Variovorax paradoxus: one gene and its partner. The main gene of each other region encodes a partner of the protein of the gene in region 2 in a complex. Links are inferred from orthologs where the notes say so. Each region holds a gene or a part of one and is shown on either strand. Other genes may lie near its edges. The genes, in order: QFZ47_RS05265 and xseA.

Evidence for each region.
Region 1: the proteins of xseA (region 2) and QFZ47_RS05265 are in contact, whole or in part, in a cryo-EM structure (PDB 8TXR), measured with the Escherichia coli proteins. The link is inferred for Variovorax paradoxus from one-to-one orthologs.

The regions. Positions count from the first base shown.
Region 1 is NZ_JAUSXL010000002.1:314,312-323,419, forward strand. Bases 2,081-4,892 are described here. They hold QFZ47_RS05265 (exodeoxyribonuclease VII small subunit), read right to left. Parts: upstream 3,714-4,892; coding sequence 3,447-3,713; downstream 2,081-3,446. Other genes in these bases: dxs (1-deoxy-D-xylulose-5-phosphate synthase), read right to left, coding at 2,081-2,494; QFZ47_RS05260 (polyprenyl synthetase family protein), read right to left, coding at 2,533-3,450; QFZ47_RS05270 (aromatic ring-hydroxylating oxygenase subunit alpha), read left to right, coding at 3,927-4,892. Outside these bases: QFZ47_RS05250 (TRAP transporter substrate-binding protein), read right to left, coding at 1-525; more of dxs, read right to left, coding at 638-2,080; more of QFZ47_RS05270, read left to right, coding at 4,893-5,069; QFZ47_RS05275 (DMT family transporter), read left to right, coding at 5,096-6,013; QFZ47_RS05280 (sulfurtransferase), read left to right, coding at 6,051-6,959; QFZ47_RS05285 (DUF2796 domain-containing protein), read left to right, coding at 6,956-7,534; QFZ47_RS05290 (ABC transporter ATP-binding protein), read left to right, coding at 7,539-8,288; QFZ47_RS05295 (ABC transporter permease), read left to right, coding at 8,290-9,108. UniProt on the Escherichia coli protein: Bidirectionally degrades single-stranded DNA into large acid-insoluble oligonucleotides, which are then degraded further into small acid-soluble oligonucleotides.
Region 2 is NZ_JAUSXL010000002.1:4,582,611-4,591,852, reverse strand. The notes cover bases 3,897-6,842. They hold xseA (exodeoxyribonuclease VII large subunit), read right to left. Parts: upstream 6,052-6,842; coding sequence 4,741-6,051; downstream 3,897-4,740. Other genes in these bases: QFZ47_RS25230 (MotA/TolQ/ExbB proton channel family protein), read left to right, coding at 6,364-6,842; QFZ47_RS25240 (superoxide dismutase), read right to left, coding at 4,109-4,690; QFZ47_RS25245 (DUF192 domain-containing protein), read left to right, coding at 3,897-4,043. In the rest of the region: ATP-dependent Clp protease ATP-binding subunit ClpA, read right to left, coding at 1-609; ATP-dependent Clp protease adapter ClpS, read right to left, coding at 677-1,036; icd (NADP-dependent isocitrate dehydrogenase), read right to left, coding at 1,350-2,609; QFZ47_RS25255 (cell envelope biogenesis protein TolA), read left to right, coding at 2,829-3,152; QFZ47_RS25250 (hypothetical protein), read left to right, coding at 3,305-3,499; more of QFZ47_RS25245, read left to right, coding at 3,585-3,896; more of QFZ47_RS25230, read left to right, coding at 6,843-6,996; QFZ47_RS25225 (ExbD/TolR family protein), read left to right, coding at 7,097-7,522; lpxK (tetraacyldisaccharide 4'-kinase), read left to right, coding at 7,523-8,563; QFZ47_RS25215 (Trm112 family protein), read left to right, coding at 8,544-8,726; kdsB (3-deoxy-manno-octulosonate cytidylyltransferase), read left to right, coding at 8,723-9,242. UniProt on the Escherichia coli protein: Bidirectionally degrades single-stranded DNA into large acid-insoluble oligonucleotides, which are then degraded further into small acid-soluble oligonucleotides.

The DNA of each region.
Region 1 (9,108 bases), 4.3 Mb from region 2 along the record:
GCGCATCTTCATGCCCTTGAAATCCGCCACCGACTTGATTTCCTTGCGGAACCAGCCGCCCATCTGGCAGCCCGTGTTGCCGCCGGCGAAGCTCACCATGTTGTACTTGGCGTAGAACTCGTTCATGAGCTTGCGGCCATTGCCGTGCATCATCCACGCCGTCATCTGGCGCGAGTTCAGGCCGAACGGAATGGCCGAGCCCAGCGCGAACGCGGGGTTCTTGCCGTAGAAGTAGTAGGGCACGGTGTGGCACATCTCGACCGAACCGTTCTGCACGCCGTCCACCACGCCGAAGGGAGGCATCAGCTCGCCGCCGGCATGCACCGAGATTTCGAACTTGCCGCCCGACATGGCCTTGACCGCCTTGGCGAAGACTTCCGCGCCGCCGTAGATGGTGTCGAGCGACTTGGGAAAGCTCGATGCCAGGCGCCAGCGGACGGCCGCCTGCGCATGAACTGCGGGCGCAATGCCGGCGGCCAGAACGCCAGCGATGCCGGCGTTTTTGATGAGGGAACGACGATCCATTGAATTCACTCCGAGTGCATTGGAAAAAACGAAACGCGGCTTGTGGCCGCGTCGAGGACTTTTGTGAGTCCCGGTTATTGTAAAAACGCGCTTACACGCGGCCGGCCGGGGTTTACCCTGCGGCGGCGCCGAAGCGCTGCGCGACCGAAGCGGCGATGCCGGCCGCATCGAGCCCGATCGACGCGAGCAGCTTGCCCGGATCGCCATGCTCGATGAAGCGGTCGGGCAGGCCCAGCTGCAGCACCGGCTTCTGCACATTGGCCGCCTGCAGCGCCTCGAGCACCGCGCTGCCCGCGCCGCCCATGACGGCGCCTTCTTCGAGCGTGACGATGGCCTCGTGCGTGCCCGCCACCTTCAGCAGCAGTTCGACGTCGAGCGGCTTGGCCCAGCGCATGTTGACCACCGTGGCGTCGAGCGATTCGGCCGCGGCGAGCGCCGGGTACAGCAGGCTGCCGAACGCGAGGATCGCGATGCGTTGGCCCTCGCGCCGCACCTCGCCCTTGCCGAACGGCAGTGCATCGAGCGCGAGGTGCGGCACCACGCCCGCACCGGCGCCGCGCGGATAGCGCACGGCCACCGGATGGTTCTGCTCGTAGGCGCTCGACAGCAGCTGGCGGCACTCGCGCTCGTCGGCCGGGCAGGCAATGCTCATGTTGGGAATGCAGCGCAGGAACGAGATGTCGTAGGCGCCCGCGTGCGTGGCGCCGTCCGCGCCCACGAGGCCGGCGCGGTCGAGCGCGAACACCACCGGCAGGTTCTGGATCGCGACGTCGTGGATCAGCTGGTCGTAGGCGCGCTGCAGGAAGGTCGAATAGATCGCCACCACAGGTTTCAGGCCCTCGCAGGCGAGGCCGGCCGCGAAGGTGACGGCATGCTGCTCGGCAATGCCGACGTCGTAGTAGCGGTCCGGAAAACGCTGCTCGAACTCGACCAGCCCCGAGCCTTCGCGCATGGCCGGCGTGATGCCCACCAGCCGGCCGTCGTGCGCGGCCATGTCGCAGAGCCACTGGCCGAAGACCTGCGTGAAGGTCTGCTTGGCCACCGCGGTGGGCTTGACCAGCCCCACCTGCGGATCGAACTTGCCGGGCCCGTGGTAGGCCACCGGATCGGCTTCGGCCAGCTTGTAGCCCTGTCCCTTCTTGGTGACCACATGCAGGAACTGCGGGCCGTCGAGGTGCTTGAGGTTCTCGAGCGTGGGCACCAGCGAGTCGAGGTCGTGGCCATCGATGGGGCCGACGTAGTTGAAGCCGAACTGCTCGAACAGCGTGGCCGGCACCACCATGCCCTTGGCATGCTGCTCGAAGCGCTTGGCCAGCTCGAACAGCGGCGGCGCGGCGCGCAGCACGCTCTTGCCGACGTTCTTGGCAGCGGCGTAGAAGTTGCCGCTCATGAGCTGCGCGAGGTAGCGGTTGAGCGCGCCCACGGGCGGGCTGATCGACATGTCGTTGTCGTTCAGGATCACCAGCAGCTTGCAGTCGCACACGCCGGCGTTGTTGAGCGCCTCGAAGGCCATGCCGGCCGTGAGCGCGCCGTCGCCGATGATGGCTACGGCGTGGCGGTCTTCGCCCTTCTGCTTGGCCGCCATCGCCATGCCGAGCGCGGCCGAGATGCTGGTCGATGAATGCGCCGTGCCGAAGGTGTCGTATTCGCTTTCGCTGCGCTGCGGAAAGCCCGAGATGCCGCCGATCTGGCGCAGCGTGGGCATGCGCTCGCGCCGGCCGGTCAGGATCTTGTGCGGGTAGGTCTGGTGGCCCACGTCCCACACCAGGCGATCGTGCGGCGTGTTGAACACATGGTGCAGCGCAACGGTGAGCTCGACGGTGCCAAGATTGGAGCTCAGGTGGCCGCCGGTGCGTGAGACGTTGTCGAGCACGCAGGCGCGCACCTCGTCGCACAGCTGCCTGAGCTGGGCGCGGTCGAATTGGCGGATCGGCGATGGATCGTGAAGCGTGGGAAGCAGCGCAGCCATGGGATCGTGTTGGTTCTTCTTGTCCATCTGTGAACTGTTCATCGGTCGCGGTCGACGACCATGTGGGCCAGCGCGCGCAAGGCCGCGGTGTCGGCCAGGCCGCTGCGCTCCAGCGCCGCAAGCGATTCGGCCAGCAGTTGCCTGGCCTGCGCGCGCGCGCCATCGAGGCCCCAGAGCGAGACGTAAGTGGGCTTGTCGGCGGCCGCATCCTTGCCGGCCGTCTTGCCGAGGGTCTGCGAATCGGCCGTGACGTCGAGGATGTCGTCGACCACCTGAAACGCCAGGCCAATGGCGCCGCCGTAGTCGCGCAGAGCGGCCAGCGCCGCGGGCGCCACGGCGCCGGCGCAGGCCGCGCCCATCTCGACGCTGCCCTGCAGCAGCGCGCCGGTCTTCAGGCGGTGCATTTCACGCAGCTGCGCTTCGTCGAGCGCCAGGCCCACGCTGGCCAGGTCGATGGCCTGCCCGCCCGCCATGCCCTGGCTGCCCGCGGCACGCGCGAGCAGGCGGCACAGCATGGCCTGGATCGATGCGGGAATCTCGTCGCCGTCGGGCGTGAGCAGCTCGAAGGCCAAGGCCTGCAGGGCGTCGCCGGCCAGCAGCGCATCGGCTTCGCCGAACTTCACGTGCACCGTGGGCTTGCCACGCCGCAGCACGTCGTTGTCCATGCTCGGCAGGTCGTCGTGCACCAGCGAGTAGGCGTGGATCAGCTCCGTTGCGCAGGCCGCGCGCAGCGCCGCGGCCGCATTGCCGCCGACCGCTTCGCTCGCGGCCAGCACCAAGAGCGGCCGCAGCCGCTTGCCACCATCGAGCACGGCATAGCGCATGGCATCACCGAGCAGCACCGGCGCATCGACGCCGACCCATCGCGACAGCGCCGCCTCGACGCGCGCCAGATGCGGGTCGCTCCAACTGGCCAGGCGCGCGGCATCCCACGTCACCACGTTAGCCGCGCTCATTCGGCAGTCCAGGGCTTGAGGCTCCCCGCATCGAGCACCTTGATCTGGTCTTCGACCGCCTGGAGCTTTTCGCGGCAGAAGGCAAGCAGTGCCGCGCCGCGCTGGTAGCTGCCGAGCAACTGGTCGAGCGGCAGCTGGCCCGACTCGAGTTCTGCAACCAATTGTTCCAACTCCTGGAGCCCGGCTTCGTAGCTGGCCGGCAGCGGCCCGGTGTCGGGCTTGGCGGCCGGGCTGGACGTGGCGGAAGAAGGGACCTTGGGCATGCGAGAGAACGAGTGTGAAACCGCGCATTTTAGGACGGGGAAGCAAACGGGCGCCGGCATGCGGCGAGCCGCGGGCACGGCACTGCCCCCTTGGGTACAATCCTGGCTTCCCATGCCGGCCAACCCGGCACAACTCTTCGGGCCGTCGCCCTCCAGACGGCGCCTTCCGTCTTTTCTTTTTTTCTCCCTGTGGGGAGCTTGGTCAGGTCCTCCATGTCTGATTTAAGTCTTCAACTGCAGCAGGCCACGAGCCAACTTCCAGTTTCCGCGTACTTCGACGAGTCGCTCTATGCGCGCGAAATGCAAACGCTGTTCGCGCAGGGCCCGCGCTACGTGGGCCACCGGCTGGCCGTGCCCGAGCCCGGCAACTTCCATACCCTGCCGCAGGAGCACCAGGGCCGCGCGCTGGTGCACACGCCCAAGGGCGTGGAACTCATCTCCAACGTGTGCCGCCACCGGCAGGCGCTCATTCTCCAGGGCCGCGGCCAGCTCGACCGCCAGGCCGGAGGCAACATCGTGTGCCCGCTGCACCGCTGGACCTATGCGGCGAGCGACCCGCGCACCACGGGCACGCTGATCGGCGCGCCGCACTTCCAGCAGGACCCCTGCCTCAACCTGCACAACTATCCGCTCACCGAGTGGAACGGCCTGCTGTTCGAAGGCGGCCCGGACGGCGGCGGGCGCGACGTGGCGGCTGACATGGCCGAGCTCGGCCCGCGTGCCGACCTCGACTTCACGGGCTACGCGCTCGACCGCGTCGAACTGCACGAGTGCAACTACAACTGGAAGACCTTCATCGAGGTCTACCTCGAGGACTACCACGTCGGCCCGTTCCATCCGGGCCTGGGCAGCTTCGTCACCTGCGACGACCTGCGCTGGGAGTTCAACCGCAACTTCTCGGTGCAGACCGTGGGCGTGGCCAACCGGCTCGGCCGCGCGGGCAGCCCCATCTACCAGAAATGGCAGGAGCAGCTGCTCAAGTACCGCGAGGGCAAGCCGCCCAAGTACGGCGCCATCTGGCTCACCTACTATCCGCACGTGATGGTCGAGTGGTATCCGCATGTGCTCACGGTTTCGACGCTGCATCCGGTGAGCCCCACGAAGACGCTCAACATGGTCGAGTTCTTCTACCCCGAGGAAATCGTGGCCTTCGAGCGCGAATTCGTCGAGGCCCAGCAGGCCGCCTACATGGAAACCTGCGTGGAAGACGACGAGATCGCCGAGCGCATGGACGCCGGCCGCCGCGCGCTCATGCTGCGCGGCGACGACGAGAGCGGCCCCTACCAGAGCCCGATGGAAGACGGCATGCAGCAGTTCCACGAGTGGTACCGCAGCGCAATGCAGAACAACGCCTGAGCCGGACAACAGTGCAAGCGCTCTGGATGGTGCTCGGCGCCTTTTTGTTCGCCACCATGAGCGTGGTCGTGAAAGTCGCCTCGGCCTGGTTCAACAGTGGCGAGATGGTGCTCGGGCGCGGCCTGATCGGCATCGTGTTCCTGTGGCTTCTGGCGCGCAACCGCGGCGTCTCGCTGGCCACCCGCTATCCCGGCATGCACGCCTGGCGCAGCACCATCGGCGTGGTGTCGCTCGGCGCATGGTTCTATGCCATTGCCCACATGCCGCTGGCCACGGCCGTCACGCTCAACTACATGAGCAGCGTGTGGATCGCGGCCTTCCTGGTCGGCGGCGCGCTGCTGGCCTGGGTGCCGGTGCCCGGGCGCGACGGCCGCATCGAACGCCCGCCGCTGCAGGGCACCCTGGCACTGACCGTGCTCGCGGGCTTCGTGGGCGTGGTGCTGATGCTCAAGCCTTCGGTCAGCGGCAGCGACGGCTTCGCGGGAATGCTGGGCCTGCTGTCGGGCCTCACGGCCGCCTTCGCCTACATGCAGGTGGTGGCGCTGTCGCGCATCGGCGAACCCGAGCTGCGCACGGTGTTCTATTTCGCGGTGGGCTCGGCCGTGGCCGGCGCCTTTGCCACGGCCGCCACGGGGTTTTCGGGCGGAGAATCCTGGACGTGGCAGCATGCGCTGTGGCTGCTGCCGATCGGCCTCTTGGCGGCCCTCGGGCAGCTCTGCATGACGCGCGCCTACGCCACGGCCAAGACCGAGGCCGGCACGCTCCTGGTGGCCAACCTGCAGTACTCCGGCATCATCTTTGCCGCGTTCTATGGTGTGGTGCTGTTCGACGACCGCATCGACGCCGCCGGCTGGGCCGGCATGGCGCTCATCATCGTGAGCGGCATCGCGGCCACCGTGCTGCGCCAGCGCGCGGTGCCCAAGGCACCGGCCGAAGAGCACTGATCCGCATCGCAACCGTCGACAACGAAGGAACCCCGCCATGTACACCACCCTCGTCAGCGTCGAACAACTCCAGCAGCTGCAGGCTGGCGACGCGCCCCTCATGGTCTTCGACTGCAGCTTCGATCTCATGAAGCCCGAAGCCGGCGCACAGCAATATGCCGCCGCCCACATCCCGGGCGCCCTGTATGCGAACCTCGATACCGACCTGAGCGCGAAGCACGGCGTGCCGGGCGCCCAGGGCGACGTGGTCATCGCGCAGGAAGACGGCGTGCCGGCCTCGGGCGGGCGCCATCCGCTGCCGAGCCGCGAGAAGTTCGCGGCCTGGCTGTCGAGCATCGGCTTTTCCAACGACATGCAGGCCGTGGTGTACGACCGCAACGGCGCCAACTATTGCGGCCGGCTCTGGTGGATGCTCAAGTGGATGGGCCACGACACGGTGGCCGTGCTCGACGGCGGCCTGCAGGCCTGGCAGGCCGCGGGCGGCGAGGTCACGAACCGCGAAGAGCCCGCGCACTTCCAGTCGAACTTCGTCGTGGGCGAGCCGCTTGTGAAGCTCGTCGTCACCGAGACGGTGGCGCGCCGGCTCGGCCAGCCTGACCAGAACCTGATCGACGCGCGTGCCGCTGCGCGTTATCGCGGAGAGGTGGAACCTCTGGACCCGATTGCGGGTCACATCCCCGGGGCTGCGAACCGGCCCTTCGCCGAGAACCTCGGTCCCGACGGCAAGTTCAAGCCGGCATCGCAACTGCGTGCCGAGTTCGAAGCGCTGCTCGCGGGGCGCGATCCGGCGACGGTCGTCCATCACTGCGGCAGCGGCGTGAGCGCTGTGCCCAACCTGCTCGCGATGCAGATCGCGGGCCTTGGGACGACAGCGCTCTATGCCGGCAGCTGGAGCGAATGGAGCAACACGCCGGGGCTGCCGACCCGGCAAGGCGCAGAACCATGAAACAGATCCGACTTCGACGCATTTCATCCGGCTTCGCATTCGCCGCAGCACTGTTCGCGGCTCCCTTTCTTTCTGCACAGGCCCAGCAGCAGCATGCACATGTGCACGGCCAGCTCAAGCTCGACGTGGCGATCGACGGGCCCACGGTGGTGATCGACATGGAATCCCCGCTCGACAACATCGTCGGCTTCGAGCGCGCACCCAAGTCCGCTGCCGAGAAAAAAACCGCCGAAGACGCCATCGCCCAGCTTCGCGCGGCCGACAAGCTCTTTGCCATCGACCCCGCCGCCAACTGCAAGCTCGGCCCGGTCGAGCTGCGCTCCAGCGCCCTGGGCCTCGGCAACCCCGATCCGAACGAGCCTCCGGGACATGCGGACCTCGACGCCACCTTCTCCTTCAATTGCACCAACGCGGCCGCGGCGAAGTTCATCGACGTGAATCTTTTTTCCGCCTTCAAGGGCACGCGCCAGATCGATTCGCAGATTGCATCCGCCCAAGGCCAGTTCAAGCGCCAGCTCAAGCGCCCGGCAGGCGCGCAAGCGGCCCAGCCCGTTCGCCTGAACCTGGGCAAGTGAGGCTGTGAGCACCATCCCCCAGGGCGAGGCCGTGCCGCCGCTGCGCGTGGTGCTCGCCGCCGAAGGGCTGCGCTTCTCGTGGCCCGGCATGCCAAAGCCATGCATCGACATCGAGGCCTTGCGCATCACCGCCGGCGAGGCGGTCTTCCTGCACGGCCCGAGCGGCTGCGGCAAGAGCACGCTGCTGTCGCTGCTGGCCGGCGTGCTGGTGGCGGACGAAGGCCGCGTCACGCTGCTGGGACACGACTGGTCGCAGCTCTCGGGCGCCGCGCGCGACCGCTGCCGCGTCGCGCATGTCGGCTACATCTTCCAGCAGTTCAACCTGTTGCCGTACCTGAGCGTGCTCGACAACGTGCTGCTGCCCTGCCGCTTCTCGCAGCGGCGCGAGTCGCAGGCCGCACGCGGCGGCAGTGCGCGCGACGAGGCCGAGCACCTGCTCGATCAGATGGGGCTCGACCGCAGCCTGTGGAAGCGGCAGGCGATGCAGCTCTCCGTGGGCCAGCAGCAGCGCGTCGCCGCAGCGCGCGCACTCATCGGCCAGCCCGAGGTGGTCATTGCCGACGAACCCACCTCCGCGCTCGACGAAGACCGGCGCGAGGCCTTTCTCGACGTGCTGCTGACGGCCTGCGCCGTCAACAACAGCGCGCTCGTGTTCGTGAGCCACGACCAGCGCATTGCGCAGCGCTTTGCGCGGCATGTGCTGCTGCCCGAGATCAACCGCGCGGCGCCGGCGGCCATGGCGGCGGATACCTGAAATGAAGGCGCTTTTTTCCATCGCCTGGCACAGCGCCTGGAACCGGCGCTTCACGCTGGCGCTCACGGTGTTCTCGATCGCGCTGTCGACCTTCCTCCTGCTCGGCGTCGAGCGCATCCGCACCGAGCTGCGCCAGAACTTCGCGTCCTCCGTCTCGGGCACCGACCTGATCGTCGGTGCGCGCACCGGCTCCACGCAGCTGCTGCTGTACTCGGTGTTCCGCATCGGCGCGGCCACCAACAACATCTCGTGGAAGAGCGTGCAGGCCCTGGCCGCGCACCCCGGCGTCGACTGGGTGGTGCCGCTTTCGCTCGGCGACTCGCACCGCGGCTTCGCGGTGCTGGCCACCTCGCCCGAATACTTCACGCGCTTTCGCTACGGCAACCGGCAGCCGCTCGCGCTGCGCGAAGGCAAGCCCTTCAGTGCGCTGTTCGATGCGGTGGTGGGCGCCGAAGTGGCCGACAAGCTCGGCTACCACGTCGGCCAGAAGATCACGCTGGCCCACGGCAGCGGCGAACTCAACGCGTCCGAGCATGCCGACAAGCCCTTCACCGTGGTCGGCGTGCTCGCGCGCACCGGCACGCCGGTCGACCGCACGGTGCACATCGGCCTCGAAGCGATGGAAGCCATCCACCTCGAATGGGTGGGCGGCGCGCCGATGCCGGGCGTGAAGATCCCGGCCGAGCAGGTGCGCAAGTTCGACCTCACACCCAAGAACGTGACGGCCGCGCTCGTGGGCCTGAAGAACCGTTCGGCCGTGTTCGGCGTGCAGCGCTGGATTTCCACCTACACCGGCGAGCCGCTGATGGCCATCCTGCCG
Region 2 (9,242 bases):
CACCTCGTATTCGCGGCCGATCAGCGGATCGATCTTGCCGTCCTTGGCGAGCTGGTTGAGGTTTTGCGTGAACTGCTCGAGAGGCGAAGCCTTCTCGTTCTTTTCGCCGCCGCCCTCTTCGCCCTCGCCCGAAGGCGATTCGCTGCTGCCCTTGACGGCTTCGGGCGGATCGCTCTTCTTGATGCCGTGGGCAATGAAGTTCACCACGTCCAGGCGGGTCACGCCCTGCTGGTGGAGGTAGTACACCGCGTGGGAGTCCTTCTCGCCGAAGATTGCGACCAGCACGTTGGCGCCGGTGACTTCCTTCTTGCCGTTGCCGGTGGACTGCACATGCATGATGGCGCGCTGGATCACGCGCTGGAAACCCAGCGTGGGCTGGGTGTCTACATCGTCGGTCCCCGCCACCTGGGGCGTGTTGTCCTTGATGAAGTTGGTGAGCGACGCCCGCAGGTCGTCGACGTTGGCCGAGCAGGCGCGCAGAACCTCTGCGGCGCTCGGGTTGTCCAGCAAAGCGAGCAGCAGATGCTCCACGGTGATGAACTCGTGGCGCTGCTGCCTGGCCTCGACGAAGGCCATGTGCAAGCTGACTTCCAGTTCCTGGGCAATCATGTGATTTCCTTTTGCCTTGCTGTAAATAACTTCTCAGATGGGTTGGAGCTTGCGCAATTCAACTGGTTCACGCAATGGGTTCGCTGACGCACTGCAACGGATGCCCGGCCTGGTGCGCGGCCTCCATCACCTGATTGACCTTGGTGGCCGCAAGATCGCGGGAATAAACCCCACAAACGCCGCGGCCATCGAGATGGATCTTGAGCATGATCTGGGTTGCGGTTTCGCGATCCTTGTTGAAATATTCCTGCAGCACGACGATCACGAACTCCATCGGCGTGTAGTCGTCGTTCAGCATGACGACCTGGTACATCTGGGGCGGCGCGGTTTTCTGCGGCCGCCGCTCCAGGACGACCGAATCTCCGTCGTCCCCGGCCGGTTTCTGGGCCGGCGGAGTGCTGGGAGTCTTGGGGATTCTCGTTGCCATAAAAAAGATTCTATAGAGCGTGCAAGCACCGTGCCGGCGCAAGAAGACTTGGTGGCGCGTATTCGACAAATCAAGGGGCTTGCGTCGTGTGCGACACCACAGACGATGCAAAAAATCTGCCGTTCGCGGCGCCCCAGCGTAAATATTACGCGGCACCCGTCTGGAAAAAAATGGGTATCTGGAGCAAGGTGTTCCATTTCTCAACCAGATTTCTCAACCAGTCCAGTCTGCCGGGCCGGATGAAGAAAAGCCCTCGAGACCGGGAAGATCTCGAGGGCCTTGGCTCTGCGGCGCCGAAAGCGCCGGAACGCAATTACATGTGGTCGATCATGACCTGGCCGAAGCCCGAGCAGCTCACCTGCGTGGCGCCGTCCATCAGGCGGGCGAAGTCATAGGTGACCTTCTTGCTGGCGATCGACTTTTTCATCGAGCTGATGATCAGGTCGGCCGCTTCGGTCCAGCCCATGTGGCGCAGCATCATTTCGGCCGAGAGGATCTCGGAACCGGGGTTCACGTAGTCCTTGCCGGCGTACTTGGGAGCCGTGCCGTGGGTGGCTTCGAACATGGCGACGGTGTCGCTCAGGTTCGCGCCCGGGGCAATGCCGATGCCGCCCACCTGGGCCGCCAGCGCGTCGGACACGTAGTCGCCATTGAGGTTGAGCGTGGCAATCACGCTGTATTCGGCGGGGCGCAGGAGAATCTGCTGCAGGAAGGCGTCGGCGATGCTGTCCTTGACGGTGATTTCCTTGCCCGTCCTGGGATTCTTGAACTTCATCCAGGGGCCGCCGTCGATCAGCTCGGCGCCGAACTCCCTGGCTGCCAATGCATAGGCCCAGTCGCGGAAGCCACCTTCGGTGAACTTCATGATGTTGCCCTTGTGCACGATGGTGACGCTGGGCTTGTCGTTATCCACTGCGTATTGCAGCGCCTTGCGCACGAGGCGCTCGGTGCCTTCCTTCGACACCGGCTTGACGCCGATGCCCGAAGTGTTGGGGAAGCGGATCTTCTTGACGCCCAGTTCGTCCTGCAGGAACTTGATGAGCTTCTTGGCCTTGTCGCTTTCGGCTTCGAACTCGATGCCGGCGTAGATGTCTTCCGAATTTTCGCGGAAGATGACCATGTTGGTCTTGTGCGGCTCGCGCACCGGGCTGGGCACGCCCTCGAAATACTGGATCGGCCGCAGGCAGACGTAGAGGTCGAGTTCCTGGCGCAGCGCGACGTTCAGCGAACGGATGCCGCCGCCCACGGGCGTGGTGAGCGGGCCCTTGATGGACACCACGTAGTCGCGCACGGCGTGCAGCGTTTCTTCGGGCAGCCAGACATCGGGGCCGTAGACCTTGGTCGACTTTTCGCCGGCATAGACTTCCATCCAGTGGATCTTCTTCTTGCCGCCGTAGGCCTTGGCCACCGCAGCATCCACCACCTTGAGCATCACCGGGGTGATGTCCAGACCCGTGCCGTCGCCTTCGATGAAGGGAATGATCGGCTGATCAGGCACATTGAGCGAGTTGTCGGCGTTGACCGTGATCTTCTGGCCTTCGGCCGGGACTTTGATGTGCTGGTAGCTGGACATGAGGGGGAATGACTCCGGGAGTGACGTAATTCGGACGACTGTCTGCGAATTCAGACAGCGATGGGGAATCGCTGTACAGCCCGCGAACAAATCGCTGTACATTTTAGACGCAACCCATCAGCTGGCGTTTGTCAACCTGCGAGGCAACGGCCTCGTTAGTGGCTGACCTTCTGCTCGCCGGGAGGCGTTTCCAACCAATTCTCGATAGAGGAATCATCAATGAGCAAAATTCTCGCAGTCATGATCGCTGGCCTGTTCGCCGCTGGCGCCTACGCCCAGAACCCCACCGGCACCACGCCCGAGCAGGGGAACGCCACCAACAGCAAGTCGCAAGCCCGCGCCGAAGCCAAGAAGGAAGCCAAGCCCGCTGGTCAAGTGGCTGCTCCCGCCGGCGACATCGCCAAGACGCCCGAAGGCGGTGCGGTTGGCGCCGACAAGGCTGCAGCAGCCGGCGAGAAGCGCGCCAGCACGCGCGACCAGCGCCGCCGCAACAAGGACGGCAGCGTGAAGCGCAAGTCGACCCAAGGCGGTACGCCCCAGTAAGTCGGCCCTGCCGTACAAGGAAGCGCTCCACGGAGCGCTTTTTTTTCGTTTGCGGCCATGGAATTTCTGTCAACCGGGGCCGGCGGCTCTCGCGTTGAAGGTTCACCTTCCACAGGGAGGTGGTCCATATCAACGATTTCAAAGGATGTCTCATGAACAAGCTGCTCGCAGCCCTCGTCGCCGGTCTCTTCGCTGCCGGTGCATTTGCTCAAACCCCGCCCGCACCGACGCCCGCGCCGGCCGCACCCGCCGTTGTCAAGGCGAAGCAACCGACGAAGCACGCCGTCAAGAAGCACAAGGTTCGCCACGTGGCCAAGGCGCACACGGCTGCAGCCAAGAAGGTGTAAGCTCCCGCGCTCACCGGCAATGCCCGCATCAGCGGGCATTTTTATTGGCCTCGCGTCCTTGGACCCCGCCCTGAAAGAAGCCCCGATGTTCCAGCGTTTTGCCGCCCTGCTCCTGCTTGCCATATCCTTGATGGGATCAGCGCAGGCCCAGCAGCAACCCCAGACCGACCTGCAACGCACCAAGCTGTCCGTCGGCCTATACAGGATCGATGCGCAAGTCGCGCAGACGCCCCGGCAGCGGGAGATCGGCTTGATGTTCCGCAAGGAGATGCCGCAGGCCGAGGGGATGATCTTTGTTTTCGAACAACCGGCCACCCAGTGCTTCTGGATGCGCAACACGCTGCTGCCGCTGACCGCCGCGTTCGTGGCGGACGATGGCCGCATCGTCAATCTGGTCGACATGCAACCCATGACCGAAAATTCGCACTGTTCCGAGGAGCCCGTGCGCTTCGTGCTTGAAATGAACCTCGGCTGGTTCGCCAAGAAGAACATCAAGAAGGGCGCCAAGCTCGGCGGCGAGCTGTTTGCTGCGTCGAAACGCTGAGCGCCCTGCCTCTGCCCATGAAAAAGCCGACCTGCGAGGGTCGGCTTTTTCAATGGGAAGCCGGTTCAGCCGAAGTTCTTTGCCGCGAAGTCCCAGTTCGCCAGCTTGGCCAGGAAGGTCTCAACGAACTTCGGGCGCAGGTTGCGGTAGTCGATGTAGTAGGCGTGCTCCCAGACGTCCACCGTCAGCACCGGGGTGTCGCCGGTGGTCAGCGGCGTGCCCGCGGCCCCCATGTTCACGATGTCCAGCGAGCCGTCGGCCTTCTTCACCAGCCAGGTCCAGCCCGAGCCGAAGTTGCCCACGGCCGACTTCACGAACGCTTCCTTGAAGGCGTCGTAGCTGCCCCACTTGGCATCGATGGCCTTGGCCAGCGCGCCCGTGGGAGCGCCGCCGCCCTGGGGCTTCATGCAGCTCCAGAAGAAGGTGTGATTCCAGATCTGGGCGGCGTTGTTGTAGATGCCGCCGCTGGACTTCTTGACGATGTCTTCAAGAGGCATCGATTCGAACTCGGTGCCCTTTTGCAGGTTGTTGAGGTTCACCACGTAGGCGTTGTGGTGCTTGCCGTAGTGGTACTCGAGGGTTTCCTTCGAGTACTCGGGTGCCAGCGCGTCGAGGGCGTAGGGCAGGGGTGGGAGCACATGTTCCATGGTTTTTTCTCGTGGGTTGGTTGTGGGGAATCAAGGATTCTAGAAAGGAATTACGCACCCGGCGTCGGACGCGTTCCCGTTTTGCCGGGGGTCACGGTCAGGTCGACCGAGCCGTCGGCGAGCCGCGCGACCACGGCGTCGCCAGGACTCAGCTTCTTTGCGCTGACGATCGCGCGCCCGTCGGGATCGGTGAGCCAGGCATACCCGCGCTGCAGCACCAGCGCAGGATCGAGCAACCGCAGGCGCAGCGCGACGCGTTCCAGCCGCTCGCGCCGCTGCGCCATCGCGCGCTCGAGCCTGAGCGGAAAATCGGCCGAGATCGCGCGCGGCACCTGGGCGAGGCGCTCGGCCCTGGACAGCACCGCATAGCGCAGCCGCTGCGAATGGTGGGCGAGCCGCAGCTGCTGGCGCGCCACCAGTGTCGAAGGCCGCCCCAGGCGCCCTGCCGCCTGGTCGAGGCGTTGGCCCAGCACATCGAGACGCGCACCCAGCGCGCCGTCGAGCCGGTCGCCCAGGAGATCGAGCGCACCGAGCCACATCGCCTGGGGCGCGCTGACGAGTTCCGCCGCGGCCGTGGGCGTGGGCGCGCGCAGGTCGGCGCAGAAGTCGGCGATGGTGAAGTCGGTTTCGTGGCCGACGCCGCAAATCAGCGGAACCGGGCTTTGGACAATGGTGCGCGCCAGGGTCTCGTCGTTGAACGCCCAGAGATCCTCGATGGAGCCACCCCCGCGCACCAGCAGGATCACGTCGACGGCCGGCTCCAGCGTGTACAGCGATTGCAGCGCACGCACGAGTTCCGCCGGGGCATTGGCGCCCTGCACCGCCGCCGGCGCCAAGACCACAGGAATGTGCGGCACGCGGCGCCGCAGCGCCGTGACCACGTCGTGCAGCGCCGCAGCACCGAGCGAAGTCACAAGGCCCACTGCACGCGGCATGACGGGCAGCGCCCGCTTGCGTTCCGCGTCGAAGAGCCCTTCGGCTTCGAGCCGCGCCTTGCGCTGGAGGAATTGCTCGAACAGCGCACCCTGGCCGGCGCGCTGCAGGCTTTCGACCACCAGTTGCAGGTCGCCGCGCGGTTCGTACACCGCGAGGCGCCCGCGCACTTCGACCTGGTCGCCGTCGCGCGGCGAAAAATCGAGCAAGCCCGCGGCGCGCCGAAACATCGCGCAGCGCAGCTGGCCGGACGGGTCCTTGAGGGCGAAGTAACAATGTCCGCTCGAGGCGCGCGAAAAGCCGGAAATTTCCCCGCGCACCGCGACCGGATTGAAACGTGCGTCGAGCGCATCGGCAACCGCCCGGCACAGTGCGCCGACAGCCCAGATCCGCGGGCCCGGCGTTGGATTCGAGTCACGCAGGTTCACAAGGCACCCGCGCGGCCGGCGGCCACTCTTCCACAGTGGGTTGCCCGGCCCCGGTACCGCGGCATCGATGCACAACAGGTGCACGGTTTGTCGTGCAAGCTGTTGATTTCATTGGAAAAAGAACTGCTCAAAATTCAATCGATCTAGCGGGAGGCCCGTCCCATGCGGGTCCGGACAAGTTGCGCAGCGGGTTAATCACAAAGTTATCCACAGAATCTGTGCGTCTTCGCTGACATGCAAACAAGCCGCGTGGCAATGTTGGCCTCGGTGGATAATCGCCGCGCATTTGCAGTCTACGGGCCGGAGGATTCCTTGTTTTCCATCATAGTTGCCGCGGGCTGGCCGATTTGGCCATTGCTCGCTTGTTCGATCATCGCGCTCGCGCTGGTTATAGAACGTTTCACAAACCTCAAGACCGTGAGGGTTCTGCCGCCCAAGCTGCTCGATGAAGCCATCACCGTGTCGCACGGCTCCGTGCCGGGGCCCGACGTGGTGACCAAGCTCGAGCGCAACTCGATGCTCGGACAGGTGTTGGCCGCCGGCCTGCGGGCGCTCAATGCCAATCCGCGCTGCACCGAGGACGACCTGCGCGCGGCCATGGAGGCTTCGGGCCGCACCGTGGCACACAAGCTGGAGCGCTACCTGCCAGCGCTGGCCACCATTGCATCGGCGGCGCCGCTGCTCGGCCTGCTGGGCACGGTCATCGGCATGATCGAGATCTTCGGGTCGCAGTCGCCCGGAAGCGGCGCGGTGGGCTCGGGGAATCCCGCGCAGCTGGCGCACGGCATTTCGATCGCGCTCTACAACACGGCTTTCGGCCTGATCGTGGCCATTCCGACCCTGATCTTCTGGCGCTATTTCCGCAGCCGGGTCGACGAATACCTGCTGAACCTGGAACTGTCGGGCGAGCGCTTCGCGCGTCACCTGAACGCGTTGCGGAAATGATGGCCCCCACGCTTGCCACTGCGTGTGCTGCGCTGCCCCCCGAGGGGGCCGCCGCCTCCTTGGGGCGGCCCGGCGGAGGCTCGCCATGACCCGCGGCCGCATGCAGTTTCGCCATGGGGCGCGCGATGAGCCCGAGATCAACCTGATCCCGTTCATCGACGTGCTGCTGGTCATCCTGATCTTCCTGATGCTGTCGACCACCTACAGCAAGTTCACCGAAATGCAGCTTCGGCTGCCGACGGCCGACGTCGATTCGCAGCGCGACTATCCCAAGGAAGTGATCGTTGCGGTGTCCGCCGACGGCCGCTATTCGATCAACAAGAAGCCCGTGGCGGACCGCAACGTGGACACCGTGGCCGCCGCGCTCGGCTCGGCAGCCACCGGCGGCAAGGACAGCGTGGTCGTCATCAGCGCCGACGCCAGCAGCCCGCACCAGGCCGTGATCACGGTGATGGAAGCCGCGCGCCGCGTGGGCCTGGTGCAGATCACTTTCGCAGCCCAGTCGACGGCGCAAGCAGGGCACTGAGTGCCGTCGCAGGGCCGCAGCACCACCGGCACAACCGGCTCGATCACAGCGCCGGCCTCGCGGCTGCAGCGTGCCTGGCTGCACCGCGGCGTGCTGGCCTGCCTGCTGTGGCCCCTGTCTCTGGTCTACGCGGCGCTCTTCGGGCTGCGGCGCTGGCTCTACCGGAAAGGATGGCGCACGACCGAACGCGTCCGGGTGCCGGTGATCGTGGTCGGCAACGTGATTGCCGGCGGCGCCGGCAAGACCCCGGTTGTGATGGCGGTGGTCCGGCACCTGCAGGCCCGCGGCCTGCGCGCCGGCGTGGTGTCGCGCGGCTACGGCCGGCGCACCGGCGACTGCCGCGAAGTGCAGCACGAAAGCAACGCCCGGGATGTCGGCGATGAACCGCTCCTGATTCGCCGTGCCACCGGCGCGCCCGTGTTCGTGGCGCAACGCCGCATCGAAGCCGCGCGCGCCCTGCTCGCACGGCACCCGGACACGCAGATCATCGTGAGCGACGACGGGCTGCAGCACCTGGCGCTTGCGCGCGACATCGAGATCTGCGTGTTCGACGACCGCGGCGTGGGCAACGGCTGGCAGCTGCCCGCGGGCCCGCTGCGCGAGCGCTGGCCGCGCCCGTGCGACCTGGTGCTTCACAGCGGAGAGCACCCCGCCTTCGAGGGTGGCTACACCGCCACCCGCGCGCTGGCGCAGGACGCCGTGGCGAGCGACGGCAAACGCACGCCGCTCGATGCTCTCGCCGGCGAACCGGTGATCGCGCTGGCGGCCATTGCACGGCCCGAAGCGTTCTTCGACATGCTGCGAGCGCGCGGGCTGACGCTTTCCGAAACCATCGCCCTGCCGGACCACTGCGATTTCGACGGCTGGCAGCCTCCCGCCCACACCGGACAGCGCCTCGTCTGCACCGAAAAAGATGCCGTCAAGCTGTGGCCCAAGGCCCCCGACGCGCTTGCAGTGCCGCTGGACTTCGCACCCTCGCGAGAATTCTTCGCTGCGCTCGACGCAAAGCTATCATCGCTCGATGGATACCAAGCTGCTTGAACTGCTCGTCTGCCCCGTGACCAAGGGCCCGCTGACCTGGAACGCCGAGAAGCAGGAACTCTGCTCGCGCAGCGCACGCCTGGCCTACCCGGTGCGCGATGGAATCCCCGTGCTGCTCGAGAACGAAGCCCGCACGCTGTCCGACGAAGAGCTGGGGCTGTGAGCTTTACCGTCCTGGTGCCGGCTCGCCTGGCTTCGACGCGGCTGCCCAACAAACCGCTGGCTGACATCGCCGGCCTGCCCATGGTGGTGCGCGTGGCCCGGCGGGCAAGCCAATCTGCGGCCGTGCGCGTGGTGGTGGCCGGGGACGACGCGACCATCGTCGCTGCATGCAGAACGCATGGCGTGGAAGCCATCCTGACTCGCCAGGACCACCCCAGCGGCTCCGACCGCCTTGCGGAAGCCTGCGAGCAACTGGATCTGGACGGCGACGACATCATCGTCAACGTGCAGGGCGACGAACCGCTGATCGATCCCGCGCTCATCGACGCTGTGGCCTCCGCCCTGGCCACGCACCCGGAAGCCGCCATGAGCACGGCGGCCCACGAGATCGACTCGCTCGACGATTTCCTGAACCCGAACGTCGTGAAGGTGGTGCTCGACGCGCGGGACAACGCGCTGTACTTCAGCCGCGCGCCTGTTCCATGGTGGCGCGACGGGTCCGCCAACGGTGCACCAC